4 regions of the Erwinia sp. INIA01 genome follow, and region 2 is predicted to be linked to each of the others. Evidence: predicted binding sites of a transcription regulator. Region 2 holds the regulator's gene; each other region holds the start of a gene.

Region 1 (7,524 bases), on a different contig from region 2:
TTAGCGAAAATGGCACCCGGCAGCGCGGCGCTGATTTTTGCCGCGCCGGAAGTGACGCGCAGTAATGACAGCGAATATCCTTACCGGCAAAACAGTGATTTCTGGTATTTCACCGGATTTAACGAGCCGGAAGCGCTGTTGATCCTGATAAAAAGTGACGAGAGCCATAACCACAGCGTGCTGTTTAACCGCGTGCGCGATCTCACCGCTGAGATCTGGTTTGGGCGTCGGCTGGGTCAGGATGCGGCACCGCAGGCGCTGTCTGTGGATCGTGCGCTGCCGTGGGGCGAAATAGGCGAACAGCTTCATCTGCTGCTTAACGGACTCGACGTGGTGTATCACGCACAGGGCCAGTATGGTCAGATGGATGACATCGTCTTTAGCGCCCTGGAGAAACTGCGTCGCGGTTCACGGCAGAACCTCTCCGCCCCGGCAACGCTGACCGACTGGCGTCCGTGGGTACACGAAATGCGCCTGATTAAATCGGCTGAAGAGCAGGCGGTACTGCGCGAGGCCGGTCGCATCAGCGCGCTGGCACATACCCGTGCAATGGAGCAGTCACGCCCCGGGATGTACGAATACCAGCTGGAAGGCGAAATTCATCATGAGTTCAATCGCCACGGCGCACGCTTCCCGTCCTACAACACCATCGTTGGAGCCGGAGAAAACGGCTGCATCCTGCACTACACCGAAAACGAAAGTCAGATGCGCGAAGGTCAGCTGGTGCTGATTGATGCGGGCTGTGAATATCAGGGCTACGCCGGTGATATCACCCGCACTTTCCCGGTTGGCGGTAAATTCACCGCGCCGCAGCGCGAGATCTACGACATCGTACTGGCTTCGCTGTATAAGGCGCTGGCGCTGTATCGCCCCGGAACCAGCATTCGTGAAGTGACGGCGGAAGTGGTGTCGATCATGGTCAGCGGGCTGGTGGATCTGGGCATTCTGCACGGTGACGTTGATACGCTGATTGCCGAACAGGCGCATCGCCCGTTCTTTATGCACGGCCTCAGCCACTGGCTGGGTCTGGACGTGCATGACGTCGGCCATTACGGCGTGGATCGCGATCGTCTTCTCGAACCGGGGATGGTGTTAACCATCGAACCGGGTCTGTATATCGCACCGGATGCCGATGTTCCCGCTCAGTATCGCGGTATCGGCATTCGCATTGAGGATGACATCATTATCACCGTGGACGGTAACGAAAATCTGACCGATACGGTGGTAAAAGATGCCGATGAAATTGAAGCACTGATGGCGGCAGCGAAGCAGCAATGAGCATAATAATTGCAGGGGGAGGAATGGCCGGCGCGACGCTGGCTCTGGCGATCTCCCATCTGACACAGGGACAGCTGGCGGTGACGCTGGTTGAAGCCAGGGAACCTGAAAGCCGGGCGCATCCCGGTTTCGACGGGCGGGCGATTGCGCTGGCGGAAGGCACAAGTCAGCAGTTAGCCGCAATCAATTTATGGTCGGCGCTGGAGTCCTGCGCCACGCCGATTACCCACGTTCACGTCAGCGATCGTGGCCATGCCACCTTTGTTTCACTGGATGCTGCCGACTATGGCGTTCCCGCGCTGGGCCACGTGGTGGAACTGCACGACGTCGGGCAGCGGCTGTTTGCCCGACTAAAGCAGGCACCCGGCATCACTCTGCGCTGCCCGAACACCGTGGCGGACGTCGCGCGCACACAGCAGCGGGTCAGCGTGACTCTGGACAGCGGTGAAGTGCTGAATGCGGATCTTCTGGTGGCGGCAGACGGGACGCGTTCAAAGGTCGCGGCGGCCTGCGGGATGCAGTGGAGCAGCGATGATTACCAGCAGGTGGCGGTGATTGCCAATGTTTCTACCCAGCTACCGCACGGCGGGCAAGCGTTCGAGCGCTTTACCGAGCACGGACCGCTGGCGCTGCTGCCGATGTCGGGCGGGCGCAGTTCTTTGGTCTGGTGTCACCCGCTGGCGAAGAAAAGCGCGGTAGACGGCTGGAGTGATGAGCGCTTTCTCCGTGAGCTTCAGCGCGCCTTCGGCTGGCGCCTTGGGCGATTCACTCAGGTTGGTCAGCGCCACAGCTATCCGCTCCAGCTGCAAACCGCTGCGCAGCATATTTCTCACCGCCTTGCGCTGGTGGGTAATGCTGCCCAGACGCTGCATCCGATTGCCGGACAGGGGTTCAATCTGGGGATTCGCGACGTAATGTCGCTGGCCGAAACGGTGGCCGCCGCCTGGCGCAGCGGGCAGGGCGTAGGCGAATTCGCTACCCTGCATCACTATCAGCAGCGCCGTCAGCCGGACGTTGAGGCCACGATTGGCGTGACCGATGGTCTGGTTCGGCTGTTTGCCAATCGCTATCTGCCTTTAACGGTGGGGCGCAACCTGGGGCTGCTGGCGATGGATCATCTGCCGCCGTTACGTAATTTGCTGGCCGAGCGCACGTTAGGCTGGGTTAAGCGTTGAGGAGAAAGCTGTAATGCAAACATTTGATGTCATCGTCGCCGGGGGCGGTATGGTCGGTCTTGCGGTGGCCTGTGGCCTGCAGGGGAGTGGTCTGCGCGTGGCGGTGCTTGAGCGCGAAGCGCCGGTTGCCGCTGCGGCAGATGCGCCTCATGCGCTGCGCGTTTCGGCGATTAACGCCGCCAGTGAGCGCCTGTTACAGCATCTTGGCGTGTGGAGTACCATCCTGGCCACGCGTGCCAGCGCCTATCACGGTATGGAAGTGTGGGATCGCGACAGCTTTGGTCATATCGCCTTTGACGATGAGCAGCAGGGGCTGTCGCATCTGGGGCATATTATTGAAAATCGGGTGATCCACCAGGCGCTGTGGCAGCGGGCTGAGAGCCTGAGTGATATCACCCTGATTTCCCCGGCTGAACTGCAACAGGTTGCCTTTGGCGACAACGAAGCGTTTGTCACGCTGAAAGACGGCAGCATGATGACCGCTCGTCTGCTGGTGGCCGCCGATGGCGCGAACTCGTGGCTGCGGAACAAAGCGGATATCCCGCTTACCTTCTGGGATTATGAGCATCATGCGCTGGTGGCCAATATCCGCACCGAGAAGCCGCATGATGCGGTGGCCCGGCAGGTATTCCACGGCGAAGGTATTCTGGCTTTCCTGCCGCTGAGCGATCCGCATCTTTGTTCTATTGTCTGGTCTTTACCGCCGCAGGAAGCCACTCGTCTGCAATCAATGCCGGTAGAGGTGTTCAATCAGCAGCTGTCGGTGCATTTTGATCTGCGTCTGGGGCTGTGTGAGCTGGAAAGCGATCGCCAGGTCTTCCCGCTGATGGGGCGCTTTGCGCGCAGTTTTGCCGCGCACCGCCTGGCGCTGGTGGGCGACGCTGCCCACACCATCCATCCGCTGGCGGGGCAGGGGGTGAATCTTGGCTTTATGGATGCGGCGGAGCTGATTGGTGAGATCCGACGCCTGCATCAGCAGGGCAGGGATATTGGTGAGCATTTGTATTTGCGTCGTTACGAGCGCAGCCGCAAGCACAGCGCTGCGCTGATGCTGGCCAGCATGCAGGGTTTCCGCGAGCTGTTTAATGGTGATAATCCGGCGAAGAAGCTGTTGCGTGATGTCGGGCTGGCGCTGGCGGATAAGCTGCCGGGCGTGAAGCCGAAGCTGCTGAAGCAGGCGATGGGGCTGCATGATTTACCCGAGTGGTTGCGTTAACCTGGATGTTTTCTTGATGCGGTGCGCACGCTAACCGGCGGCTCCCTCGCCCGAGCGTCCTCGCGTCGCGCTTTGCGCGATGCCTTCACTTCACTCGTCAGCTTTCGTAGCGGGTCAGACGGGGCGTCCTGCCCCGGCTGCCCCTTTCGCCAGCGTCCGGCTGCCCCTTTCGCCAGCGTCCTGCTGGCTCATACGAGCTTCCTCATTCCGTTCAGCGCTGTGGATTGCCCGTTCGAGGGAGCCGCCGGTTCGCTTAGTCACTTCTGCGTCGCCTGAAAAAGTCCGGTGTTTTCGCATAGAGCGTCGAGACTCTGGTTTGTTGTGATATGGGCAGTCAGCCTGATGCTGCTCGTATGCTGTAATCACGTTGTTTTCTTGATGCGGTGCGCACGCTAACCGGCGGCTCCTTCGCCCGGGCGTCCTCGCGTCGCGTTTTGCGCGATGCCTTCACTTCACTCGTCAGCCTTCGTACCGGTGCAGACGGGGCGTCCTGCCCCGGCTGCCCCTTTCGCCAGCGTCCTGCTGGCTCATACGAGCTTCCTCATTCCGTTCAGCGCTGCGGATTGCCCGTTCGAGGGAGCCGCCGGTTCGCTTAGTCACTTCTGCATCGCCTAAAAAAGTGCGGTGTTTTCGTATAACGGATTGAGACTCTGGTTAGTTCCAATGGGGTAACATCGTTTCATTCCTGATGAAAAAGCCAGCACATAGCCGGAAAGATGACCCACCGCTGGGCCAGACGGGCAATCCGCAGCGCTGAGGTGGAGGCATTCGGCCAGGAGACGCCAGCAGGGAAGCTGGCGTCAGGCGGGGTCGGTACATGGATGTATCGTCTCCGCCGGTCCGGGAGGGCGGATGCCGTAACCGAAGGTACCACGCGTAGCGTGGCGCGAGGACCGACCGGCAGGCGCAGCGGCGGGTCAGCGATCGCCGAATTCCCTCTTTTTTTATCACTCTTGCACCAATGGTGCACCCGCCGCCCCATCATTGTGCTTCGTTTGAATTATTCTAATTTAACGCTCGCAATCGCATTACTTTTAATAATGCGATAAGAAAAATCTTGGAGTGGTTTTTTATACATCGAATGCGGAATCTTTGCGATTCATCTGCGTTAAAGGCTATTTATTGTTGTTTTTGTATGCATTTATTTAAAAAAGTAGCGATTGATACTGGTAGTGAGTGCGTGGGCTTTATTGCTGAACTGTGATTTCGACCCCGTTTAACTTATGGTTAATTGCCATTTTCGGTGGTAAGTTCAAAGCAAAGATAACGTTTGCGTCAGACCGCTTACGGGCGGTAAACGGGCGCGTCAATCACCCTGCATCCACAAGGATGGCGGACAGACAGCACAGGAAGACTATGACTCAGCAAACCCCGTTGTTCGAACAGCATCAAGCCTGCGGTGCGCGCATGGTGGACTTTCACGGCTGGATGATGCCGCTGCATTATGGTTCGCAGATTGATGAGCACCACGCGGTACGCACCGATGCCGGAATGTTCGATGTGTCGCATATGACCATTGTCGATCTGCACGGTGCCCGCACGCGGGAATTCCTGCGCTATCTGCTGGCGAACGACGTGGCCAAGCTGACTCAGCCGGGCAAAGCGCTTTACACCGGCATGCTGAATGCCTCCGCTGGCGTGATTGACGATCTGATTGTCTACTTTATGAGCGAAGACTTTTTCCGCCTGGTGGTGAACTCCGCTACCCGTGAAAAGGATCTGGCGTGGATCTCTGAACACGCGGCACCTTACGGCGTCGAAATCCGCGAGCGTGATGATTTGGCGCTGGTGGCGGTGCAGGGTCCGAATGCCCAGCAGAAAGCGCAGACGCTTTTTGATGATACTCAGCGCGCGGCGGTCAGCGGCATGAAGCCGTTCTTCGGCGTGCAGGCGGGCGATCTGTTTATCGCCACCACCGGTTACACCGGTGAAGCGGGCTATGAAATTGCCCTGCCTTCCGACCTGGTCGTGACGTTCTGGCAACGGCTGCTGGCGGCAGGCGTCAAGCCTGCGGGCCTCGGCGCGCGCGATACGCTCCGACTGGAAGCGGGGATGAATCTGTACGGTCAGGAGATGGATGAAAGCGTCTCTCCGCTGGCGGCCAATATGGGCTGGACCATTGCCTGGGAACCTGCCGACCGGGAATTTATTGGCCGTGAAGCGCTGGAATCCCAGCGTAAAACCGGCACCGAGCAGCTGGTAGGATTGGTGATGACCGAGAAAGGCGTGCTGCGTAACGAACTGCCGGTGCGCTTCACCGACGCTGACGGCAACCTGCGTGAAGGGATTATCACCAGCGGATCGTTCTCCCCAACGTTGGGTTACAGCATCGCGCTGGCACGCGTTCCTGCCGGAATCGGTGAACAGGCTATTGTACAAATTCGCAACCGCGAAGTGCCGGTGCAGGTCACTAAACCTGTTTTTGTCCGTGCCGGTAAACCGGTAACAAAATAAATCTGAATCTACCCGTCCTGTCCGTGCTGATCAGGGGCTGAAAAACGCACCGGCTGCATGAACGTTTAGCGGAATTATCTTTTTTGGAGAATGTCGATGAGCAATGTACCAACCGATCTGAAATATCGTGACAGCCATGAATGGGTGCGCAAAGAAGCCGATGGCAGCTACACCGTAGGCATCACCGAACACGCTCAGGAACTGCTGGGTGACATGGTGTTTGTTGACCTGCCGGAAGTGGGAAATACCTACGCTCAGGGCGACGACTGTGCGGTAGCGGAGTCCGTTAAGGCGGCTTCCGATATCTATGCGCCACTGAGTGGCGAAATCATTGCGGTTAACAGCGAGCTGGAGTCCTCTCCGGAACTGGTTAACAGCGATCCCTACAGCGACGGCTGGCTGTTCAAAATCAAAGCCAGCAATGAGTCCGAACTGGATGATTTGCTCAGCGCCGCCGACTACCTGGCGTCTATCGAAGAGTAATGCCTTAACCGGTCACGGTGGAGGAGGAACCATTTCCGCCTTCGCCGTTGACGATGCCGGTGAGCTATCACCGGTAACCCTTTTGCCGCACTAAGCCCGAAGCAGGATTTACCGCTCATGACCCAGACTCTCAGCCAGCTTGAACATCACGGCGCGTTTATTGAACGCCATATCGGACCTTCGCCAGAGCAGCAGGCCGCCATGCTGAACGCAGTCGGCGCAGATTCACTGACCGACCTAATCTCGTCGATTGTTCCCGCCGATATTCAGCTTCCCAGCCCGCCGCCGATTGGCGATGCGCTGACCGAACATCAGGCTCTGGCCGAGCTGAAGGCGATTGCCGCGCAGAACCTGCGTTATAAATCCTATATCGGCATGGGCTACACCCCGGTTCTGACGCCGCCGGTGATCCTGCGTAACATGCTGGAAAATCCGGGCTGGTATACCGCCTACACCCCTTATCAGCCGGAAGTTTCTCAGGGCCGCCTTGAAGCGCTGCTTAACTTCCAGCAGCTGACGCTGGACCTGACCGGGCTGGATATTGCTTCCGCCTCGTTGCTGGATGAAGCGACCGCCGCTGCGGAAGCCATGGCGATGGCGAAACGCGTCAGCAAGCTGAAAAATGCCAACCGCTTCTTCGTGGCTGATGATGTACATCCACAAACGCTGGATGTGGTGCGTACCCGTGCGGAAACCTTTGGCTTCGAAGTGCTGGTCGATAAAGCGGAAAAAGTGCTTGAGCTGCAGGATATCTTCGGCGTGCTGTTACAGCAGGTGGGTACTGGTGGCGAAGTGCATGATTACGGCAGCCTGATTAGCGAACTGAAAAGCAAAAAGATCGTGGTCAGCGTGGCCGCTGACTTTATGACCCTGGTGCTGCTACAGGCCCCGGGTAAACAGGGCGCGGATATCGTCTTT
Region 2 (7,524 bases):
AGCCAATATCCAGCAGCGACATGCCGGGGGCCAGCTCAAGCTTCTCGCAGATCATTTTTAGCTTCGCTTCCTGCGCCTGTTCCAGCGTCTCTGCTTCTTTCCAGTAACCGCAGGAATACTGCATATACGGATCAAGCATCAGCGAAAACAGATCGTTACCTAAATCATAGTGCTCTTTACCGACAATCCAGGCCCTTTTTCGCGACTGGAGGTTGGTCAGGCGAGCGGCGGCAACACGAAGCGTGTCTTTAAAATGGTGGGGGAGTTGTTGATCGAGTCTTGCCAGCAGCACACGCTGGAAAAAAGTATCCAGCCGATCGCACTGCCACCAGCCGTCCATATAACTTTCACCCAACCCCAGCGAGCCTTCCTGCAGCACGCGTTTAAAAAAGTTGGGATTACTGATTCGGATATCCCATGGACGGGAACCGTTTATTTCTATGTCAGCCTTGCGCAACATCTCCTGGACAATTCGGTACCACTGGTTGTCTTCCAGGCTCACTTCTTCTATACACGATGAACTCATTAGCTTCTCCATCACCCTGTGTGATTGAAACCTGAGAAAAGGATAGTCAATTTCTACAGATTTATGAGAAAACTCACGGCAGAGCCGCAGTCTGATATCCGACGTTAACAGAGGACTGAATTATAACCGGCAGAGGCTGAAACAGACGTAACATAACAGAACGGTATGACAGCCTTGTCAGTAAAAAAACACCGAACACCGCCAAAGCGATCTCCGGATTTAAATGTTGGTAACTTGTTATTTTATAGTGCCTGACGAGTATATGCTCCCGTCAGACAATATTCAATGCATTATTGTTAGCTTGCTAACCAAGTGATTTTACAGCATATCACCCTGCATTTTCCATCGCTTGCAGAGCCATTTTTCTCGCGGCTTTGCGCTGCATCAGATAGCCAATTGTAGCCAGTAAAATGGTCAGTAACATGACACGCACAGTGGTTTCTAGCGGTGATTCAATCCAGGTTGAAACGGCAAGACTGGCGATAAAGCACAGTCCAAGCTGCAGCATATTTTGCAATGCGGCGGCTTTCCCCGTTGCCTGTGGGAACGGCAGCAGGGCGCTGGACACCACCACCGGATAAATTGCACCACTGGCCATCGACATGACGCAGAACGGCGTGAGCAGACTGTACAAAGATGGCGCCTGCTGCTGCGCGGCGATAAACAGCGCGATAACCCCCAGGCTAAAGCACAGCAGCATCCACGGCAGCAGCTGCCCGCCGGAGAAACGATTTAGCAGTGCGCGACAGCCAAAGCCACCAATCAGAAAGGCAATAGTCTGCGGCACATAGCTCAGACCGATATCGGCAGGAGACAGGCCCAGATTACCGAGGATAAACGGTGAGCCGGTCAGCCAGGCAAAGAAGCTGGCGGAACAGGCGGCAAACACCAGCACGTTACCGCTGTATACCGGGGATTTCAACAGCGTCAGGAAACCAGGTGCCGGGCCCTTAGCTGCCGCTTTCTCTGCGGATGCACGGCCGGACAGGCGCAGTGTGGGGATCAGCAAGATCACGCTAATCAACAGCAGCGCAACAAAGATTGCCCGCCAGGAAAAATGCTCCAGCAGCCAGGCCCCCATCAGCGGTGCCAGCGCCGGTGAAAGCGCAACCAGCGGCATAATGGTGGCGAATACGCGTTTTGCCTGCTCGGCGCTGTAGCGATCGACAACCAGGGCCTGCCAGCTTACGGCGGCGGCACACACACCCACAGCCTGCATGAAACGGAAAAACAGCAGCCATGGGGCGGAATGCACCCACATCATGGCAGCACAGCCGATGGCGAACATTCCCAGCCCCACCAGCAGCACGGGCTTGCGGCCAAGGCGGTCGGACAGTGATCCCCAAATCAGCTGTGCGCAGGCAAAGCCGGCAAGGAAGATGCTCAGGCTGGCGCTGATAACGCCAGAACCGGTGGCAAGATCCTGCTGCATCTCACCAAAAGCGGGCAGGTACATATCGGTAGCAAGGAAACCCAGCATGCTCAGCATGGCCAGATAAACGATAAAGAATTTTGAAGGCATATTTTACTCGTACAGGGCAGTTTTTTATCGCAGGGAGTGTAAAGGGATGCACTTACGCTTGTGAAACGCTAATATTCGTCAGTTCCGTTGAAAAAATTTGCAGGCAAAGCGATGTGGTCAGAACATTCTCTGGAAGTGATTGAAGCCGTTGCCAGAACCGGCAGTTTTACCGCCGCAGCGGCTGAGCTTCACCGCGTGCCTTCTGCGGTGAGCTATACCGTACGCCAGCTGGAGCAGTGGCTGGCCGTCAGCCTGTTTGAGCGCCGCCATCGCGATGTGGTACTGACAGAAGCGGGACGGGTGTTCAGCGAAGAAGGGCGTTTTGTTATCAAAAAAATGCTTGCCACACGACGCCGCTGTCAGCAGGTGGCTAACGGCTGGCGCGGTCAGATTAATATCGCCGTTGACCGCATCGTCAGGCCGCAGCGTACCCGTCAGCTTATCGTCGATTTCTACCGTCACTTCCCCGATATGGAACTGCATATCTTCCCCGAAGTGTTTAACGGCGTATGGGATGCGCTGGCGGATGGCCGCGTTGATGCGGCTATCGGGGCTACGCAGGCGGTGCCGGTGGGCGGGCGCTTCGCCTTTCGCGATATGGGCAGCCTTAACTGGCGCTGTGTCGTGCAGGCGGATCATCCCTTATTGCAACAGACGGGACCGCTTAGCGACGATCTGCTGCGGGAATGGCCATCTCTGACGCTGGAGGACACCTCGCGCGCGTTGCCGAAGCGTAACACCTGGACGCTGGATAATCAGCGGCGGCTGGTGGTCCCGGACTGGGACAGCGCGTTAGACTGCCTGCGCGCCGGACTGTGCGTCGGCATGATCCCGGGGCACTTTGCCCAGGGTTGGATTGCTGAAGGGGGAATTGCGGAACTGACGCTGGCAAACCCGTTCCCGATCAGCCCATGCTGCTTGAGTTGGTCGGAACAGAGTGCATCACCGGCGCTGCGCTGGCTGCTGGATTATGTTGGCGACAGCGATACGCTGAATGCTGAATGGCTGAGTGAACCGTCCGCCTGAGCGAACGGTAAACGAGCAAGGGATTAGCGGCGATAGTCGCGGAACGGACCATCGGCCACGGAGCGGCGTTCAATCAGTGACGGATGAACTTCAATGGTCTGCGGTTCTTCACGCTTGCTGGTGATGCGATCGAGCAGCATATCGAACGCGGTTTCTCCCAGCCGCTCTTTCGGCTGGTGCACCGTGGTCAGCGCCGGTGTGAAATAGCGTGCGTTGCGCACGTTATCATAGCCGATCACTGAAATATCCTGTGGAACGCGCAGGCCCATCTCGTCCGCGGCGCAAATTGCACCCATCGCCATGACGTCGCCGCCGCAGAAGATGGCGGTCGGGCGCTGTTTCTGCCCCAGAATCTGCTGCATGGCCCGATAGCCGGATTCAGGTTCAAAGTCGCCCTGAACCAGCCACTCTTCACGCAGTGTAATCCCGGCTTCGTTCAGCGCCTTGAGGAACCCCGCATGGCGACCGCCGCCGGTGTTACGCTCCAGCTGTCCCGGGATGGCACCGATATCACGATGCCCACGCTCAATCAGATAACGCCCGGCCAGATAGCCGCCTTCAAAGGCGTTATCCAGCACGGTATCGGTGAAATCTCCGCGCGATTCACCCCAGTCCATGACCACCATCGGGATATTGCGGTGGTCTTCCAGCATCGAGATTAATGAATCCGGGTACTCAGAGCACATCACCAGCAGCCCGTCGACGCGCTTCTGCGCCATCATCGACAGATAAGCCTGCTGTTTGTTCAGGTCGTTATGTGCATTCCCAAGGATCAGGGTATAGCCTTTGGCAAAGCAGCGGTTTTCCACGGCTTCAATAATTTCGGCAAAATAGGGCGCTTCGCTGGAGGTGGCGAGCAGGCCGATGGTTTTGGTGTGGTTGACCTTCAGACTGCGTGCCACGGCGCTGGGGGAATAGTGCAATTCCTTAATTGCTGCCCACACCGCTTCACGGGTCTCTTCGGCTACAAAGCGCGTTTTATTAATTACGTGGGAAACCGTGGTTGTAGACACCCCGGCTCGCTTTGCCACATCCTTAATTGTTGCCATTAAACTTATGCTCCTGGTGTTATCGTAACTATTTGATAACAGGTTGGTTAAACGTTTGCCTGGGTGCAGCCTTTTCCCACCAGACCAAAGTGGTTTGGATGCTGTCGCAACGGGTCGGAAAGGGGAAAAAATCGTCCGTAGAGTGACTGCAGAGCTGGCAAAAACCGTTATCCGCTACTGTTGCGCAACGGAAAAGAGGAATTCTAACAAGGCTGCGCAGAGAAAACGAGATTTTTACGGGGAACTGTGGGAAAATCTTTGTGCATACATTTTGCAGGGTTATTAAGGAGAGACGATGAGTACCGATCTGAAATTCTCACTGCTGACCACGGTGGGTGCGCTACTGATGATTATTGCATTTAGCTTTACGGCTATTCTGCACTAAAAAAATCGGGAGGAGCATGGCTCCTCCCGATTAGCAATTCAGCAATCGCTTACCGCGTTGCGCAATCAGCGAATTGTTTTTGGCGTCATCATTCGACGGGCACCAATATAGTGCTCCTGCCAGTAATCATCGCCCAGCGCGCTTACCTGAATGTCTTTGCCGGTTCTCGGTGACTGAATGAATTTTCCACCACCAAGATATACGCCAACGTGATCGGCGGTACCGCGTCCGTTGATGCGGAAGAACACCAGGTCGCCTTTCTCCAGTTTATCGCGTTTGATCGGCGCAGCATCGCGCAGGTGATACATCTCATTTGCCGTACGCGGGATCTTAAACTTCACCAGGTCCTTATAGGCATACCACACCAGTCCGCTACAGTCGAAACCGGTTGACGGTGATGCGCCTCCCCACTGGTAGGGTTTACCCAACTGGCCCATCAGTTTGTTCATCGCCGTTTCACGCGCTTTCTGATAGCGCGCGCGGTGCGCTTTGCTCAACTTCAGCGGTGATTCAGGGGATTCAGCCTCATCGCGCTCGATAGCACGCAGCGGGCCTTTCTTGCCTTTTTTGGTCTGTAAAGAGGCGAGACGCTCGCGGCCGTAGCGTTTTTTCTCCATCTTACCGATGTGGGTGGTTTTTACTTCGCGTGAGGCCGTCGCTTCCTGGCTCTTTTTCAGCTTTGCCTTCTGGGTAGCAGAAACTTTGGTTTTCTTAAGCGCAGGCTCTTTGGTTTTTTTAATGAGGGGTTCTTTGACTTTTTTCGTGGCAGCCGCTTTAACCGGCCGACGCTTGCGGCGTTCATCCTCACGCGCAGAGTTGTGGTCAACTTTATGCTGATTTGCGTTAACGGGAGCATGAGGCGATGCATGCGCCATATTAAAGAACAGCTGGGCAAAGGCCAGCATGCTAAGCGTGATGATTAAACGCAACGTTCCCATTAACAGTTAAACTCAGTGTAATGACTGCATGGCAATCGAAAAAGAATTCTGCAATTTGCAGGGGTTAGGGCAATTCTAATCTAACTTCTTAACAAAAGGTAAGGTGTTTTTTGTTTCAATAAGACAGATTAAGTAAATGGTGAATTATTGAACGCAATCAGCTGCTTAACTCAACAAAAAAAAGTAATCCAACATCGAGAAACGCTGCAACGATGATAGGAAAATGTTATTTTGTTTTCATAATTTTGCATTTTGTTGCGTTCTGTTCATCAGGGCTGCATAAAATGTCGTTTTCAACGGCGGAGCAGAATCGCTACAATAACTAAACACGAAGTATCGTACTGAGGAAGTCATTTATGAGTACTGTTGAAAAAATTCAGCGCCAGATCGCAGAAAACCCAATCCTGCTGTATATGAAAGGTTCTCCAAAGCTGCCAAGCTGCGGATTCTCCGCACAGGCCGTTCAGGCTCTTTCTGCCTGCGGCGAACGTTTTGCCTACGTTGATATCCTGCAGAACCCGGATATTCGTGCTGAACTGCCGCGTTACGCTAACTGGCCAACCTTCCCACAGCTGTGGGTTGACGGCGAGCTGGTCGGTGGCTGCGATATCATTATCGAAATGTTCCAGCGCGGTGAACTGCAGCAGCTGATCAAAGAGACTGCGCAGAAGTACCCAGCCCCCGCTGCTGAATAAGCCGGTGGCAATAAAAAAACCCTGCTAAGCAGGGTTTTTTTTCGTCTTTATATTGTCAGCGCGGTGGTTAATGCACGCCGCAGAGTTAATACGGCTCAGGACTCCGCTTCCGGCACGGCCAGTGGCCAGCCGCCCAGACGCTTCCAGCGGTTGACCAGCTCACAGAATAAATCTGCCGTCTGTGTAGTGTCGTACAGCGCGGAGTGCGCCTGGCTACTGTCAAAGGTGATTCCGGCCGCGATGCAGGCTTTAGCCAGTACGGTCTGCCCAACAACCAGTCCACTGAGCGCGGCGGTATCAAAGGTCACAAAGGGATGGAAGGGATTGCGCTTCAGGCTGGCACGTTCCGCCGCCGCATTCATAAAGTTCAGATCGAATGTGGCGTTGTGCGCCACCATAATCGCTCTGCTGCAGCCGGTATCCTTAATCCCTTTACGAACCAGCTTAAAGATGGCGTGCAGCGCTTCATATTCGCTGACGGCACCGCGCAGGGGGTTGCTGGGATCGATGCCGTTAAAGGCCAGCGCTTCCGGCTGTAAAACTGAACCGACAAAAGGCTCTACGTGAAAATGCAGGGTTTCATCTTTCTCCAGCCAGCCATCTTCATTCATTTTTAAGGTGACGGCGGCGATTTCCAGCAGTGCGTTCGTTTTGGCATCAAATCCCGCAGTTTCCACATCGATCACTACCGGATAGAAACCGCGAAAGCGGCTGCTCAGAGTATTCAGTTCATTTAATTCAGACATCAGCTTCTCATTGGCGCAAAAAGGCAGGGCGTATTATGGCAAACTTTGCTACGTGATGCAGCAGGCAGGTGAGAAGGAGGGCCCGCAGGCCCTCAGAGGAACTTAATTGCCCAGGCCGTGACCGGCGTGTTTATTCTCAATCAGTTCAATCTTGTAGCCATCCGGATCTTCAACAAAGGCGATGATCGTGGTGCCGCCTTTAACCGGGCCGGCTTCGCGGGTGACGTTACCGCCGTCGTTGCGAATGCGATCGCAGGTTGCGGCAACATCATCCACGCCCAGCGCGATATGGCCATAGGCGTTACCGAGATCGTAGCTGTCCACGCCCCAGTTGTAGGTCAGTTCGATAACGGCACCTTCGCTCTCTTCGGTGTAGCCAACGAAGGCGAGGGTGTACTTATATTCGGTATTTTCACTGGTACGCAGCAGACGCATGCCCAGCACTTTGGTGTAGAAATCGATAGAACGTTGCAGGTCGCCAACGCGCAGCATGGTGTGAAGTAAACGCATAACATCCTCTTTTTTTTGGCGTCATCGGCGGATGACGTTAGAAAAACAGTATAGCGATAATCGTTACGACTGCGAGTGTCGTAGCAATTATCGCTATTAAAACAATCTATTATATCACAAATGTGCC
Region 3 (7,524 bases), on a different contig from region 2:
AACAGGTTAAATGCGACCTGGCGACCATTCAGCGTAAAGGATGTGTTTCTGTCAGGCTGCTGGCTTATTTTGGCGTTACCTTCCAGCATGCCGTCACCACTAAAAGCGCTCATCTCAGTGAAATTAATGCTATTTCCATCTGCGGCCAGGGTGAGTGAAGGGTGACGCAAGTCAACGCGATTGAAGGTGGCTTCAGCCGCATTCAGGCTCAGATTTCCCGCCCAGATCCCCCACTGGTGGTTGTGCGCCAGCAGCAGGTTGTTGCCGGTACCTTCCAAAGACGTCATCTGGAAAGGGAATGCCGGATCGATATCGATGATCAGATTGCGATTAGCACTGAATTTCTTAACTTCAACGCTATCCAGCCAGCCCGGTAGCGCTTGCATCCAGCGCTCACGCCAGGTTGAGGGGAGCGTGTACTCCAGACCCGCGATGACCACTTCATCCAGGCTCAGCTTTTTATCGCTGCGGTTCCAGCTGCCCTGGGCACGGATCAGGCCGTTAACCCAGCGGGAACTGAACTGCGAAAGCTCAATACCCTGCGGAGAAAAGTCCAGATTTGCAATTGGGTCGTCCAGCTGCAGGCTCCCGTTGACAACACTACTGGCGTTCATCGCCAGCGATCCGCCATCGCTCTGCCAGCCACCGTGGCTCAGCGTGATATTTTTCAGCACTAAATCCAGATCGGTGACCGCCCAGTCGCGGCCTTCCAGGCGTGCATCGGTGACATCCACTCTGCCCAGCCGAACCTCAGGAAGAGATAGCAGAGGCTGTAAAAAATCACTCAGCGTTTTATCACTTTGCAGGCGGATGCTGTTCAGGCGCAGGCTGGAAACCTGCCAGTTGCCGGACGCATCACGGCGGGCATTTGCCGTCGCCGATCCCCGAGCGACATCTGCACCAAGGTTGCTAATCGTCCATTCCCGTCCTTTCACATTGCCTTCAATGAGTGCATTCGCCGCCGGTACGCCATTCAGCATCAGCGATCCGGCGCTAATCTGGAAGCTGGCCTGATAGTCTGGACGTTCAGTCGCTTCTGGCTGCCAGGGAATGATACCGCCATCTACCCGCTGAGCCTGTAATGACCAGTTATCCCGGGAGCGATTAAGCGCCATCTGGCTAAGCTGGAGTCGGTCGGCCTGTAAAGAAACCGGCGGATTGCCGTTATTCAGATTTAGCGTTCCCTGATTCAGGCGGATGCTGGAGAAATGAAGTGGATTGCTGAATTGCTTGAGGCTCAGACCGAGGTCGACGCGTTTAGCGACCAGCGTAGCGGGCTGACCATCCCGGCCAAAGGCAACGTTATCAAGCAGGAGATGGCTGGGATTAGAAAAGTCATGCTCTATTTTACTCATAGAGAGCTGATAGGCGCTGTCGTCACTAATCTGGCGGCTAATCCATCCTGCACCCCACTGGGTTTGCAGCAGCACATAAAGAGCAACGATGACCAGCAGTAACACCAGTAGCAGCGTGAGCAAAACTTTTCCGAGAAATTTCATTGCAACCATCCCGTGGAAAATCGGTAATGGCTTGTTATGCCTGATTTATCGCCGTTTCTCAACCGGGAAGGCACTTGCAGGGCGGAAATTATCCGCCCTGTATTCGTACGACTATGACCGCTGCGGAATTATTTTTCCTGAGGGAACACCAGATTCAGAACAATAGCAGTGATCCCGCCTGCCGCGATGCCGGAAGAGAGCAGCGTTTTCAGCCAGTCTGGCGCGAACTGCAGGATCAGTGGCTGCTGTGATACGCCCAGCCCAACCGCCAGCGACAGGGCAATAATCATAATTGCGCGGCGGTTTAATGGCTCACGTGACACGATGCGCACACCGGAAGCGGCAATCGTACCAAACATGACAATCGTTGCACCGCCGAGTACCGGTTCAGGAATATGCTGCACGAAACCACTTACCGCCGGGAACAGTCCCAGCACAATCAGCATCAGTGCCACCACAAACCCTACGTAGCGGCTGGCAACGCCGGTCAGCTGGATCACGCCATTATTCTGTCCGAAGCAGGAGTTTGGAAAGGTATTAAACAGTGCGGAAACGCAGGAGTTAAGGCCGTTAGCCAACACGCCGCCCTTGAGCCGCTTCATATACAGCGGGCCACTGACCGGCTGTTCTGAAACGTCAGAAGTCGCGGTAATGTCGCCAATAGTTTCCAGAGAGGTCACCATAAATACCAACATCAGCGGAATTAACAGGTTCCAGTCGATACCCAGTCCGTAATAGAACGGCATCGGAATCGCCACCAGAGAGGTATTGGTCGGCGTTGTGTCTGCCGGCAGCATACCCAGAGCCCACGCCAGCAGATAACCGACTGCCATCGCTATCACCAGTGAGGCTACGCGCAGATAGGGATTACGCTGACGGTTCAACAGAATAATCACCGCCAGAACGGCTCCGGCCAGCAGCAGATTTTTTGGTGCGCCGAAGGTGTGATCATTCATTGCCGCATAGCCGCCACCGATAGAGGTCAGGCCAACCTGAATCAGCGACAGACCGATGATCATCACCACAATCCCGGAAACCAGCGGGGTAATGACGCGACGCGCCAGGTGCAGAACGCGGGACAGGGCCATTTCGGTACAGGAAGCGAGCATCAATGTGCCAAACAGTGCGGCCATCATGGTCGGGACGTCAGCACCACCGTTTTTCAGCGCCAGCCCGCCCATGATCAGCGGAGAGACAAAGTTAAAACTGGTGCCCTGGATAGAAAGCAGCCCGGAGCCTACCGGTCCCCAGGTTTTGATCTGCAGAATAGATGCCACACCGGAAGTAAACAGGGACATGCTGATGATGTGCTGCGTGTCCTGGGCTGGTAAGCCGAGAGCCTGGCAAATTAGCAATGCCGGTGTAATAACCGCGACAAACATCGCCAGCAGGTGCTGACACGCGGCAAACAGGGTCTGAGGGAGCGGTGGGCGGTCTTCAAGACGATAAATCAACTCACTTTTGCTCACCGGAGAAGGTTGGCGGGCAGCGGCATCATGGGCATCAACGGACATGTTCGGGGTTCCAGCGGTAATAAAGTGGCGATTTTAATCTTCTGCCGTTTAAAAGCAAACGTTTGCTGATGATGAAAGTTGACGCGGAAGTCGGCGAATAAGGGTACGCACTTCAGGCGTTGGTGTAGCGCTCGGTTTCAGGAAGCCAGCGCTCAATTAAGGCCTGCGCCTGCTGGGGATAGTACTGGTGGATATGGCGAGCCACGCGCTGAACTTCCGGGATCATCGCACCATCGCGCAGGAGATCGGCCACCTTAAACTCGGCATTACCGGTCTGGCGCGTACCCAGCAGTTCACCAGGGCCGCGTATTTCGAGATCGCACTGGGCAATAACAAAACCGTCATTGCTGTCGCGCAGAACCTGCAACCGTTTTTGCGCCGTTTTGCTAAGCGGGGCCTTATACAGCAGTACGCAATGAGAGGCGACAGCGCCACGCCCGACGCGCCCGCGCAGCTGATGGAGTTGTGCCAGGCCCAGCCGTTCCGGATTTTCAATAATCATCAGACTGGCATTGGGAACATCAACTCCAACTTCAATCACGGTGGTGGCAATCAACAGCTGGATTTCACCGGCCTTAAATGCCTGCATCACCGCCAGTTTTTCCGCCGGCTTCATGCGACCGTGCACCAGACCAACCTGCAAGTCGGGCAGTGCCAGTTTTAGCTCTTCCCAGGTGGCTTCAGCCGCCTGCGCTTCCAGCAGTTCCGACTCTTCAATCAGCGTACACACCCAGTACGCCTGACGGCCTTCCGTGCTACAGGCACTTTTAACGCGGGCGATGATATCCGCACGGCGCGTATCCGGGATTGCTACGGTAGTCACGGGTGTCCGGCCCGGCGGCAGTTCGTCGATGGTGGAGGTATCGAGATCGGCATAGGCGGTCATCGCCAGGGTCCGCGGAATGGGCGTGGCGGTCATGATCAGCTGGTGTGGATGGAATCCCTGCTCTTCGCCTTTTTCCCACAGAGCCAGGCGTTGGTGAACGCCAAACCGATGCTGTTCATCGATAATGACCAGCGCCAGCCCGTTAAACTGCACCTGTTCCTGAAATATGGCGTGAGTACCGACAATCATTGATACCTGCCCGCTGGCAATCGCTTCCTGCTGGGCAAGGCGAGCCTTCCCTTTCTGTTTTCCTGCCAGCCAACCCACTTCAATTCCTAATGGAGCAAACCACTGGCGGAAGTTATTTGCGTGCTGTTCAGCCAGCAGCTCTGTAGGGGCCATCAGTGCCACCTGTTTGCCCCAGGCAATCACATTAAGTGCAGCCAGCGCGGCTACCAGCGTTTTACCGGAACCAACGTCGCCCTGTACGAGGCGCATCATTGGGTAATCTTTTGCGAGGTCAGTTTCTATTTCACGGCCAACGCGTTGTTGAGCACCGGTAGGACGGAACGGAAGTGCAGCCAGTAATTTATCGCTCAGCGAGTGGCGGGGCGTCATGGCAAGTGCGTGATAGCGCTGAGCCCCGGCGCGGACTGCCAGCATGCTGAGATTGTGAGCCAGCAGTTCTTCCATAATTAACCGGCGCTGAGCGGGATGTGTGCCGCTGTCGAGATCGCTCAGGGCGATATCCGGTGGAGGACGATGCAGCGTGCGTAGCGCTTCCGGCAGTCCAATCAGTCCCTGGCTTAGCTCGGGAGGCAGTAATTCGGCAATAGCGCAGGTGTCCAGCAGGGCAAGCGCCTGGTCGGTCAGATTGCGCAGCGTGGCCTGGCGGATCCCCTCGGTGGTGGAGTAGACCGGGGTCAGCGTTTCCTGTAGACCGGTGACGCCTTGTTCTCCCTGAATCTTATATTCAGGATGAATGATTTCTGCCCCGCGCTGACCACGTTTGATTTCACCATAGGCGGTAACGCGTCGCCCGACGGCAAGGCTGTTTTTCATCCCGGCATTAAAGTTGAAGAAGCGCAGCGTCAGCACGCCGGTGCCATCGCTAATCTGGCAGGTCAGCATGCGGCGGCGACCAAAGCTGATGTCGCAGTGCAGCACGTCGCCTTCGACGGTGGCAAAGATGCCCGGTAGCAGATCGTTAATCGTATAGAGTTGGGTACGGTCTTCATAACGCATCGGGAGATGCAGCAGCAGATCCTGTACGGTAAGCAGGCCAATTTTTGCCAGCTTTGCTGCCTGACTGGCGCCCACGCCGGTGAGCGTGTTCAGCGGAATGGCATCCAGCAGGCGGCCCTGCATTATTTCGTCGCCTTTGACTGCATAGTTGCCCACCATTCCGGGTCCGCTTCCACTTCACCACGGTCATTGATCACCGGATAGGGCAAACCTTTCTGTTTCGCAACGCGAGCCAGGACAGGGTAGCCGCCTTCAAACAGCAGTCGCTGCTGCTCGGCGTAAGCCAGCGTACTTTCTTTACGCTGGTACATACCGGCATTCTGGCGCTGGCGCTGGGCTTCATACAGGATCAGTGCCGATGCTACGGAGACGTTCAGTGACTGCACCATACCAATCATGGGGATGATAATATCCTGGTCGGCAAGCTCCAGTGCTTCCCGGGTGATACCGGTTTTTTCCTGGCCCATCAAAATACAGGTAGGGCGGGTATAGTCAATTTCGCGAAAATCGACGGCTTTATCCGACAGATTGGTGGCCAGAATTTGCATATCCTGGCTTTTGAGATGCTGCACGGCTTCAGAAATGGTTCGGTGAGTTTTTACCTGCACCCAACTGTTGCTACCGGCGGCGGATGACACCATGGTGCGCATGCGGCTACCGGGCCAGACGGCATGCACTTCATGCACGCCAACGGCATCGGCAGTACGGATCATCGCGGAAACGTTATGGGGTTTGTGCACCTGCTCCATACAGACCGTCAGATCGTGCTGGCGCGCGGCGAGCATCTCACGGATACGGGCATAACGTTGTGCATTCATGCGAAGAATAACTCCCTGAAAATAGTAATTCCGTCGCGGTACGATAAATCGACGATCGGGTGAAAGGCGACAGGAGCGGATCGGCGCTCCTGTCCTCAGTTGCGGTTACGATGCACCTTGATGACATCCGGCATTACGCGGATTTTACGCATAATGTTAGCCAGATGAACACGATCGCGTGCCGTCAAACGGATAAAGGCGCTGTATACGCGGCCATCTTTTTCTTCGGTATTCAGACTCTGAATATTAGAGCCCGCGGTGTTAATTGCCGCAGTCAGATTGGCCAGTGCACCTTGGTGGTTAAACATATCCACTTTGATTTCGGCAACAAATTCCTGCTCGGTAACCTTGTCCCACTCAACAGCCATGAATTTCTCAGGCTCTTTCTGATAACCGCGGATATTTCGGCAGGATTCATGGTGTACCACTAATCCTTTACCCGGGCTAACGTGGGCGACGATTGGGTCACCAGGAATCGGACGGCAGCATTTGGCGAAGGTAATCAGTACGCCGTCAGCACCTTTAATCGGCAGCTTGCTGCGCGAAGGTGAGGACGCTGGCGTTTCAGCCGGAACAGCGTCGCTGTGCTGCAGATTTTTCGCTACGACCACGCTCATTGCGTTACCGAGGCCGATTTCCGCCAGCAGATCGTCAAGCGTGGCGAGCTTCATACGCTCAAGCTCGTGCTGGACATTGGCTTCAGGTATTTCGGCCAGCTTGCGGCTGCCGCCAAGAGCATGGTTAAGCAGACGTCGGCCCAGGCTGACGGAATCATCGCGCTTCAGGTTTTTCAGCAGCTGACGAATTTTGGCGCGCGCTTTTGAGCTGACGACAAAGTTCAGCCACGCCGCATTCGGGCGAGCACCTGGCGCGGTAATAATCTCTACCGTCTGTCCGCTGGTCAGCGATTGCGACAGTGGGTAAGGCTGGCGATCGACACGAGCACCGACGCAGGCATGGCCGATATCGGTATGCACCGCATAGGCGAAATCGACCGGTGTTGCTCCGGCGGGGAGTTCAACAATACGCCCTTCCGGGGTGAATACGTAAATTTCATCCGGGAACAGGTCGGATTTAACGCTCTCAATAAACTCAAAGGAGCTTCCGGCACTTTGTTGCAGTTCCAGCAGACTTTGCAGCCAGCGCTGGGCGCGAATTTGTGCGGTTGTGCTGCTTTCACCCTGTTCTTTATAAGCCCAGTGCGCTGCCACCCCCATCTCTGCCATCTGATCCATATCTTCAGTACGGATCTGGACTTCCACCGGCACACCGTGTGGGCCGATCATCGAGGTATGCAGCGACTGATAGCCGTTAGCTTTGGGAATCGCGATGTAGTCTTTGACTCGCCCCGGGCGCGGCTTATACAGGCTGTGCATTTGGCCGAGAACGCGATAGCAGGTATCCATATCATGCACGATCACCCGAAAAGCGTAGATATCCATAATGGAATGGAAGCGCTGTTCTTTCAGGTGCATTTTGCAATAGATGGAATAAAGGTGTTTTTCTCTACCGCTTACGCGGCAGGGAATACCGGCTTCCTGCAGACGACCGTCGATTTCGGAGAGGATCTTTTGAATCATCTCTTTACGGTTGCCGCGCGCGGCCTTCACCACTTCTTTGAT
Region 4 (7,524 bases), on a different contig from region 2:
CTGGCGAATGCCTATGTGGAAGCGAAACAGCCCGCTAACGCCAGCAAAGTGCTGTATCGCTATACCTGGGCCAATAAGGACGATCCCAACGGTTGGGATTTGCTGGCCCAGGCTTCCGCAGCGCAGGGCCTGTCGGATGAAGAACAGGCCGCACGGGCCGAAGGTCTGGCGCTGGCCGGGCAGCTCGACCAGGCGATCCGCAGCCTGAGCAGCGCCAGTTCTCAAGTGCCACTCGGTAGCCTGAAGCAGGCGCGGTACGATGCACGCATCGACCAGCTGAGACAGTTGCAGGAACGCTTCCGTCAGTATCAAAAGAGATAATAAAACGGGCCCGAAATGAAGAGGCCGGAGAAAATGAGATGAGTGATGTACAGATTTACCATAACCCGCGCTGTTCCAAGAGCCGCGAAACGCTGGCACTGTTAGAGGGTCGGGGCATCCAGCCGCAGGTGATCCGCTACCTGGACACCCCGCCGGATGCGGCAACGCTGAAAGCGCTGGTTAAGCAGCTGGGTTTTAGCAGCGCACGTCAGCTGATGCGCCATAAAGAAGATGAGTATAAATCCGCAGGGCTGGATAACCCGGCGCTAGGTGAGGATCAGCTGATTGCCGCAATGATCGCTCAGCCGAAGCTGATTGAGCGTCCGATCGTAGTAGCTAACGGCAAGGCCCGGATTGGCAGGCCGCCTGAGCAGGTGCTGGAGATTCTGTAATCGCCAGCCCCATTACGTGCATTCAGGGGCTGGAGATCCTTTAATCGCTCGCCTCATTACGAACATTAATGAGGCGAGCGAGCCAGGCTTCGGCCAAAAAAATCAGAGATCCAGTGCTTCTTTGACAAACGGAATGGTCAGCTTGCGCTGCGCGCTGATCGAAGCACGATCGAGCTGATCGAGGGTCAGAAACAGCGTTCGCATCTCGCGATCCAGCCGCTTCAGCAGGAAGCGACAAACGTCTTCCGGCAGTTCAAATCCCCGCAGCCGCGCACGCAGCTGTAGCGCCTGGAGCTTATCTTCGTCGGACAAAGGCTGAAGCTTGTAAATTTGCCCCCAGTCAAGGCGTGACGCCAGATCGGGCAATTTGAGGTTGAGCTGGCGAGGGGGACGATCTCCGGTAATCAGCAGGCGGGTTTTACCGGTTTCAAGAATACGGTTATAGAGGTCAAAAATCGCCATTTCCCACGGCTCATCTCCGGCAATGCATTCGATGTTATCAATGCAGATCAGCGCCAGCTGCTCCATACCGTCGAGGACTTCAGGGACAAACCAGGTGCGTTTATCCAGCGGAACGTAACCGACGGCTTCTCCGGCCGCCGAAAGCTCGGCGCAGGCTGCATGCAGGAGGTGGCTTCGCCCTCCCCCCTCGCGTGACCAGAAATAGAAATAACTACCGTGTTCCTGATGAAGTGCACTCTGCAGCGCGGCCAGCAGGGACGGATTTTCACCTGGCCAAAAGCTGGCAAAGGTCTCGTCATCGGGCAGATAAAGTGGCAGTGAAAGCTGTGCCGGCGTGTTCAGAATCACCTCAGGGTTTACGCATGCAGAAATCACGAAAAGTCTAACACAACTCCTTCGCGATCATGAAACGTAAAGCCATTGATGGGATCAACCGCAGTAATAAAACCGACATCTACCTTCAGGCACGGTTGAAAAATAGCATCAGCGATCGGAAAGCGGCTGGCGTTACGCCAAATGCCGGGATGAACGGGATCGTTGTGGAGCAGAGTGAACGGCTGTCAATTGTCATACGAAAAGCGCCCCTTTAACGGCAGCGGATAGCTGGCATCCGTTAAAGGGGCTGCGGAGTCTGTGCGGCAGCGTTACTTAACGTCGGAACGCTCATCCGCCACGTCAATAATCTCTTCTTCTTTACGCATCAGGCTGATGACTTTGAAGATCAGGCTCAGGCCCACGCCAACGATAGTCGCCAGCGCCATGCCTTTCAGCTCGGCGGCACCGATGTGCACTTTTGCGCCGCTGACGCCGATGATCAGGATCACCGAAGTCAGGATCAGGTTCTGCGCTTTGTTGTAGTCGACTTTCGATTCAATCAGCACACGGATACCTGATGCACCGATCACCCCGTACAGCAGCAGTGACACGCCGCCCATCACCGGCACCGGCACGGCCTGAATTGCCGCCGCCAGTTTACCCACGCAGGAGAGCAGGATCGCCAGGATTGCCGCGCCGCCGATCACCCAGGTACTGTAGACGCGGGTGATGGCCATCACGCCGATATTCTCACCGTAGGTGGTGTTCGGCGTTGAGCCGAAGAAGCCGGAGAAGACGGTCGAGATGCCGTTAGCAAACATCGAACGATGCAGGCCAGGATCTTTCAGCAGGTCTTTCTTTACGATATTCGCCGTGACCACCAGATGCCCAACGTGCTCGGCAATGACCACCAGCGCCGCTGGCAGGATGGTGAAGATGGCGTACCACTCGAAACGCGGAGTGTAGAAGGTTGGCAGCGCAAACCAGTGCGCTTCACGGACCGGCGTCCAGTCAACGATACCCATAAAGAAGGATAACGCGTAGCCCACCAGCACCCCGACCAGAATCGGGATAATGGCCAGAAAACCGCGGAACAGCACGGAGCCGAACACCGTCACGCCCAGCGTCACCATCGAAATAATGATGGTTTTGCTGTCGGGAGAGGTGCCGTCGGCAGGCAGCAGGCCGGCCATATTTGCCGCCACGCCCGCCAGCTCCAGACCGATAACCGCCACAATCGCGCCCATCGCCGCTGGCGGGAACATCACATCCAGCCAGCCGGTACCGGCTTTCTTAACGATTAGCGCCACCAGGCAGAACAGCACGCCGCACATAATAAAGCCGCCCAGCGCCACTTCATATCCCAGTGGCAGCAACAGCAGTACCGGAGATATAAAGGCAAAGCTTGAACCGAGGTAGGCCGGAATTTTGCCTTTACAGATAAACAGGTACAGCAGCGTACCGATTCCGTTAAACAGCAGCACCGTGGCCGGGTTGATGTGGAACAGAATCGGCACCAGCACCGTGGCACCGAACATCGCGAACAGGTGCTGGAAGCTGAGTGGAATGGTTTGCAGCAGCGGTGGCCGCTCGTGTACGCCTATTGCGCGACGCGTCATGTTTCACTACCCCTTGATATGTTTGCCATAAAAAAGCCGACTCTGCGGTCGGCTTGATAATTTATTTAGTACCGAAGATCTTATCGCCAGCGTCGCCGAGGCCAGGGATGATATACCCCTTGTCGTTCAGCCCCTGGTCCACCGATGCGGTATAGAGTTCAACATCCGGGTGCGCTTTCTCCAGCGCGGCGATGCCTTCCGGTGCTGCAACCAGTACCAGAACCTTAATGCTGGTACAGCCGGCTTTTTTCAGCAGATCGATAGTGGCGATCATTGAGCCACCGGTGGCCAGCATCGGGTCAACGACCAGCGCCATACGTTCTTCAATGTTAGAAACCAGCTTCTGGAAATACGGTACCGGCTCCAGCGTCTCTTCATCACGATACACGCCGACGACACTGATACGCGCGCTGGGTACATGCTCCAGCACGCCTTCCATCATGCCCAGACCGGCACGCAGGATTGGCACAACGGTAATCTTCTTACCTTTGATCTGTTCGATCTGCACAGGACCATTCCAGCCCTCGATGGTCACCGTCTCGGTTTCCAGATCGGCAGTCGCTTCATAGGTCAGCAGGCTTCCCACTTCTGACGCGAGTTCACGAAAACGCTTGGTGCTTACGTCGTTCTCACGCATCAGACCCAGTTTATGTTTGACCAGCGGGTGTTTGACTTCCACGATCTTCATTGTTGTACTCCCGGAGTGTTAAGCAGCAAAAAAAAATCGCGAGATTATAGCGCCATTTATCCGCAGCGCCATATGACTTAGTGCAATAGTTTAGTTAATCACCGCGATAGATGTCATGATTAGCTAAAATTCACCTATCCGTCATGCGGGATAAGATGGCACTCGCAAACGTTTGCCTGCACTGTTAGAATTACGGCGCTTTATTTTTACCACCACACCACCAACCGCAAACGCGTGGGGATTTCGCAGTGACCGACAAAACCTCTCTCAGCTATAAAGACGCCGGCGTAGATATCGATGCTGGTAATGCTTTAGTCGACCGTATCAAAGGCGTAGTGAAAAAAACCCGCCGCCCTGAAGTGATGGGTGGACTGGGCGGTTTCGGTGCCCTTTGTGCGCTGCCGCAAAAATACCGTGAACCTGTTCTGGTTTCCGGCACTGACGGCGTTGGCACCAAGCTGCGTCTGGCGATGGACCTGAAGCGCCACGATACGATCGGTATCGATCTGGTCGCCATGTGCGTTAACGATCTGGTGGTACAGGGCGCAGAGCCGCTGTTTTTCCTCGACTACTACGCAACCGGTAAACTGGATGTGGATACCGCAGCCAGCGTGATCACCGGCATCGCAGAAGGCTGTTCACAGTCTGGCTGTGCGCTGGTCGGCGGTGAAACCGCTGAAATGCCAGGTATGTATCACGGTGAAGATTACGACGTGGCAGGCTTCTGCGTCGGCGTGGTCGAGAAATCTGAGATTATCGACGGCAGCAAAGTGACCGACGGTGACGTGCTGATCGCGCTGGGTTCCAGCGGCCCGCATTCTAACGGCTACTCGCTGGTGCGTAAAATTCTGGAAGTCAGCAAAACCGACCCGGAAACCACCCAGCTGGAAGGCAAATCCCTTTCCGACCACCTGCTGGCGCCAACCCGCATCTACGTGAAAAATATCCTCAGCCTGATCGAACAGGTTGACGTGCACGCCATTGCCCACCTGACCGGCGGCGGCTTCTGGGAAAATATCCCGCGCGTACTGCCGGATAACACCCAGGCCGTGCTTGAAGAGTCAAGCTGGGAATGGCCAGCGGTGTTCGGCTGGATGCAGCAGGCCGGGAACGTCAGCCGTCATGAAATGTACCGCACCTTTAACTGTGGCGTGGGCATGGTCATTGCCCTGAGCGCGGCAGAAGCGGATAAAGCGGTACAGCTGATGAATGACGCGGGTGAAAAAGCCTGGAAAATTGGTACCATTAAAGCTTCTGATTCTGAAGAGCGTGTGGTCATCAATCCATGAAACGTATAGTCGTGCTGGTTTCCGGGAATGGAAGCAACTTACAGGCAATTCTGGACGCCTGTCAGCAGGGGCGGATTAACGGCAGCGTGGCTGCCGTATTCAGCAACAAGGCCGATGCCTATGGCCTGGAGCGCGCGCGTGAAGCAGGCGTTCCGGCTCATGCGCTGGCCGCCTCACAGTTTGCTGACCGCGAAGCGTTCGACCGCCAGCTGATGCTGGAAATCGATGCTTATGCCCCTGACCTGGTGGTACTGGCCGGCTATATGCGCATTCTCAGCCCGGCGTTCGTGCAGCGATATGCCGGACGCATGCTGAATATCCACCCTTCCCTGCTGCCGAAATACCCGGGGCTGCACACCCATCGCCAGGCTATCGAGAACGGCGATGATGAGCACGGTACCTCGGTTCATTTCGTGACGGAAGAGCTGGACGGCGGTCCGGTGATTTTGCAGGCGAAGGTTCCGGTATTCAGTGAAGACACCGAAGCGGAAGTGACCGCGCGCGTTCAGCATCAGGAACACGCGATTTATCCGCTGGTGGTTAGCTGGTTCATTGAAGGCCGGCTGGCAATGCGCGAGGATCGCGCCTGGCTGGATGGCCAGCTGCTGCCTGCCGAAGGGCACGCGTTCGAATAGTTGCTACAGGGCGGAAAATATTCCGCCCTTATTTTTAGCCAAACCGACCGGTAATGTAGTCCTCAGTCTTACGCTGCCGTGGTGCTGTGAACAGATCGTCGGTCAGTCCAAATTCCACCACGCTCCCCTGATGCATAAACGCGGTATAGTCTGAAACGCGGGCGGCCTGCTGCATATTGTGCGTCACCAGCACCAGCGTAAAGTGCTGCTTCAGGGTGCTCATCAGCTCTTCAATTACCAGCGTTGAAATCGGGTCCAGCGCAGACGTTGGCTCATCCAGCAGCAGGATCTCCGGTTCAATAGCAATCGCGCGGGCAATCACCAGCCGCTGCTGCTGCCCGCTGGAAAGCGTCAGCGCATTTTGCCACAGATTATCCTTCACCTCGCTCCACAGCGCCGCAGCGCGTAGCGCACGCTCTACCGTTTCATCCAGCACCCGTCGATCGCGAATGCCCTGCAGGCGCAGGCCGTAAACCACATTGTCATAGATGGTCTTGGGGAAAGGGTTGGGGCGCTGGAACACCATCCCAACGCGGCGGCGCAGCTGGGAAAGATCGCGATCGGGGCCGAGGATCGACTGCTGATGCAGACGAATATCGCCTTCCACCCGGCAGTTGTCGATCAGATCGTTCATGCGGTTAAAGCAGCGCAGCAGGGTCGATTTACCGCAGCCTGACGGACCGATCAGCGCGGTAATGCGATTTTTCGGTATCCGCAGACTGATGTTATTCAGTGCCGGTTTCGCCCCATACCACAAACTCAGATTATCCAGCTCAAGCGCGGTTTCCGCATCTTCAAATATGACAGCCATAACCATCCCGTATTAGTGCATCAGCGCACGGTAGCGCTCGCGCAGACGATGGCGAAGGATCATCGCCACCAGATTTAATCCCAGGATCAGCAATACCAGTAACAGCGCCGTGGCGAACACCAGTGGGCGATCGGCCTCGGCGTTGGGGCTCTGGAATGCCAGATCGTAAATTTGAAAACCAAGGTGCATAAACTTACGGTCAAGGTGCAGATAGGGGAACAGCGAATCAATCGGCAGTTCAGGCACCATTTTGACCACTCCGACCAGCATTAACGGCGCGGTTTCGCCTGCGGCACGCGCCACGGCGAGGATCAGCCCGGTCAGCATCGCCGGAACCGCCAACGGCAGCGTGACATGCCACAGCGTTTCGGCCTGTGTAGCCCCCAGCGCCAGCGAACCCTGCCGCAGCGCGGGCGGAATACGCGACAGCCCTTCCTCGGTGGCGACGATCACTACCGGCAGCGTCAGCAGTGCCAGAGTCAGTGAGGCCCATAATAAGCCGGGCGTACCAAAGGTCGGGTTCGGCAGCGTACCGGCGAAGAATAATCGATCGATGCTGCCCCCCATCAGCCAGACAAAGAAGCCCAGACCAAACACGCCGTAAACGATTGACGGCACGCCAGCCAGATTAACCACCGCGATACGTACCAGGCGGGTGAGCATATTGCGACCGGCATACTCATGCAGCCAGATTGCCGCGATCACCCCCAGCGGCATGACCACCACGGACATCAGCAGCACCATCAGTATGGTGCCAAAGATCGCCGGAAATACCCCGCCGTCTCGCTGCCCGTCACCGCTGCTGTCGCTGACAAAATGCCACAGCTGGTCGCCGAAGTGCTGCCATTTCTGCCAGGTACTCATTGTATTCGGCTGCCAGGCGGAAATAATCTGCCCAAGCGGGATACGCTGGGTAACACCGGCAGCATCGCGCAGTAGCAATACCGTGTTGTTGCTTTCAACATGCAGGGCAGAAAGGCGAGATGCGAAGC

What was found. The regulator PurR, encoded in region 2, represses purine synthesis genes. The targets are predictions, from matches to a motif close to CANGCAAACGTTTGCNTG.
Region 1: a site for PurR is predicted at 4,929-4,946, ahead of gcvT (glycine cleavage system aminomethyltransferase GcvT). Genes of this name have one in related genera too.
Region 3: a site for PurR is predicted at 3,065-3,082, ahead of OMR58_RS21520 (nucleobase:cation symporter-2 family protein). Genes of this name have one in related genera too.
Region 4: a site for PurR is predicted at 3,959-3,976, ahead of purM (phosphoribosylformylglycinamidine cyclo-ligase). Genes of this name have one in related genera too.

Annotation. Positions count from the first base shown of each region.
Region 1 covers NZ_JAPDNC010000002.1:647,638-655,161, forward strand. The annotation lists gene pepP (Xaa-Pro aminopeptidase) at 1-1,278, shown strand, start outside; gene ubiH (2-octaprenyl-6-methoxyphenyl hydroxylase) at 1,275-2,453, shown strand; gene ubiI (FAD-dependent 2-octaprenylphenol hydroxylase) at 2,467-3,669, shown strand; gene OMR58_RS04850 (hypothetical protein) at 3,784-3,930, opposite strand; gene gcvT (glycine cleavage system aminomethyltransferase GcvT) at 5,026-6,123, shown strand; gene gcvH (glycine cleavage system protein GcvH) at 6,220-6,606, shown strand; gene gcvP (aminomethyl-transferring glycine dehydrogenase) at 6,724-7,524, shown strand, end outside.
Region 2 covers NZ_JAPDNC010000020.1:33,815-41,338, forward strand. The annotation lists gene cfa (cyclopropane fatty acyl phospholipid synthase) at 1-526, opposite strand, end outside; gene punC (purine nucleoside transporter PunC) at 855-2,048, opposite strand; gene punR (DNA-binding transcriptional activator PunR) at 2,160-3,074, shown strand; gene purR (HTH-type transcriptional repressor PurR) at 3,098-4,123, opposite strand; gene cydH (cytochrome bd-I oxidase subunit CydH) at 4,419-4,508, shown strand; gene OMR58_RS24315 (C40 family peptidase) at 4,574-5,437, opposite strand; gene OMR58_RS24320 (Grx4 family monothiol glutaredoxin) at 5,803-6,141, shown strand; gene rnt (ribonuclease T) at 6,237-6,887, opposite strand; gene gloA (lactoylglutathione lyase) at 6,990-7,397, opposite strand.
Region 3 covers NZ_JAPDNC010000014.1:29,415-36,938, forward strand. The annotation lists gene OMR58_RS21515 (AsmA family protein) at 1-1,499, opposite strand, end outside; gene OMR58_RS21520 (nucleobase:cation symporter-2 family protein) at 1,628-3,013, opposite strand; gene recG (ATP-dependent DNA helicase RecG) at 3,126-5,207, opposite strand; gene trmH (tRNA (guanosine(18)-2'-O)-methyltransferase TrmH) at 5,207-5,902, opposite strand; gene spoT (bifunctional GTP diphosphokinase/guanosine-3',5'-bis pyrophosphate 3'-pyrophosphohydrolase) at 5,998-7,524, opposite strand, start outside.
Region 4 covers NZ_JAPDNC010000006.1:180,928-188,451, reverse strand. The annotation lists gene OMR58_RS12815 (beta-barrel assembly-enhancing protease) at 1-321, shown strand, start outside; gene arsC (arsenate reductase (glutaredoxin)) at 360-713, shown strand; gene hda (DnaA inactivator Hda) at 816-1,523, opposite strand; gene uraA (uracil permease) at 1,820-3,109, opposite strand; gene upp (uracil phosphoribosyltransferase) at 3,171-3,797, opposite strand; gene purM (phosphoribosylformylglycinamidine cyclo-ligase) at 4,046-5,086, shown strand; gene purN (phosphoribosylglycinamide formyltransferase) at 5,083-5,721, shown strand; gene pstB (phosphate ABC transporter ATP-binding protein PstB) at 5,756-6,532, opposite strand; gene pstA (phosphate ABC transporter permease PstA) at 6,545-7,524, opposite strand, start outside.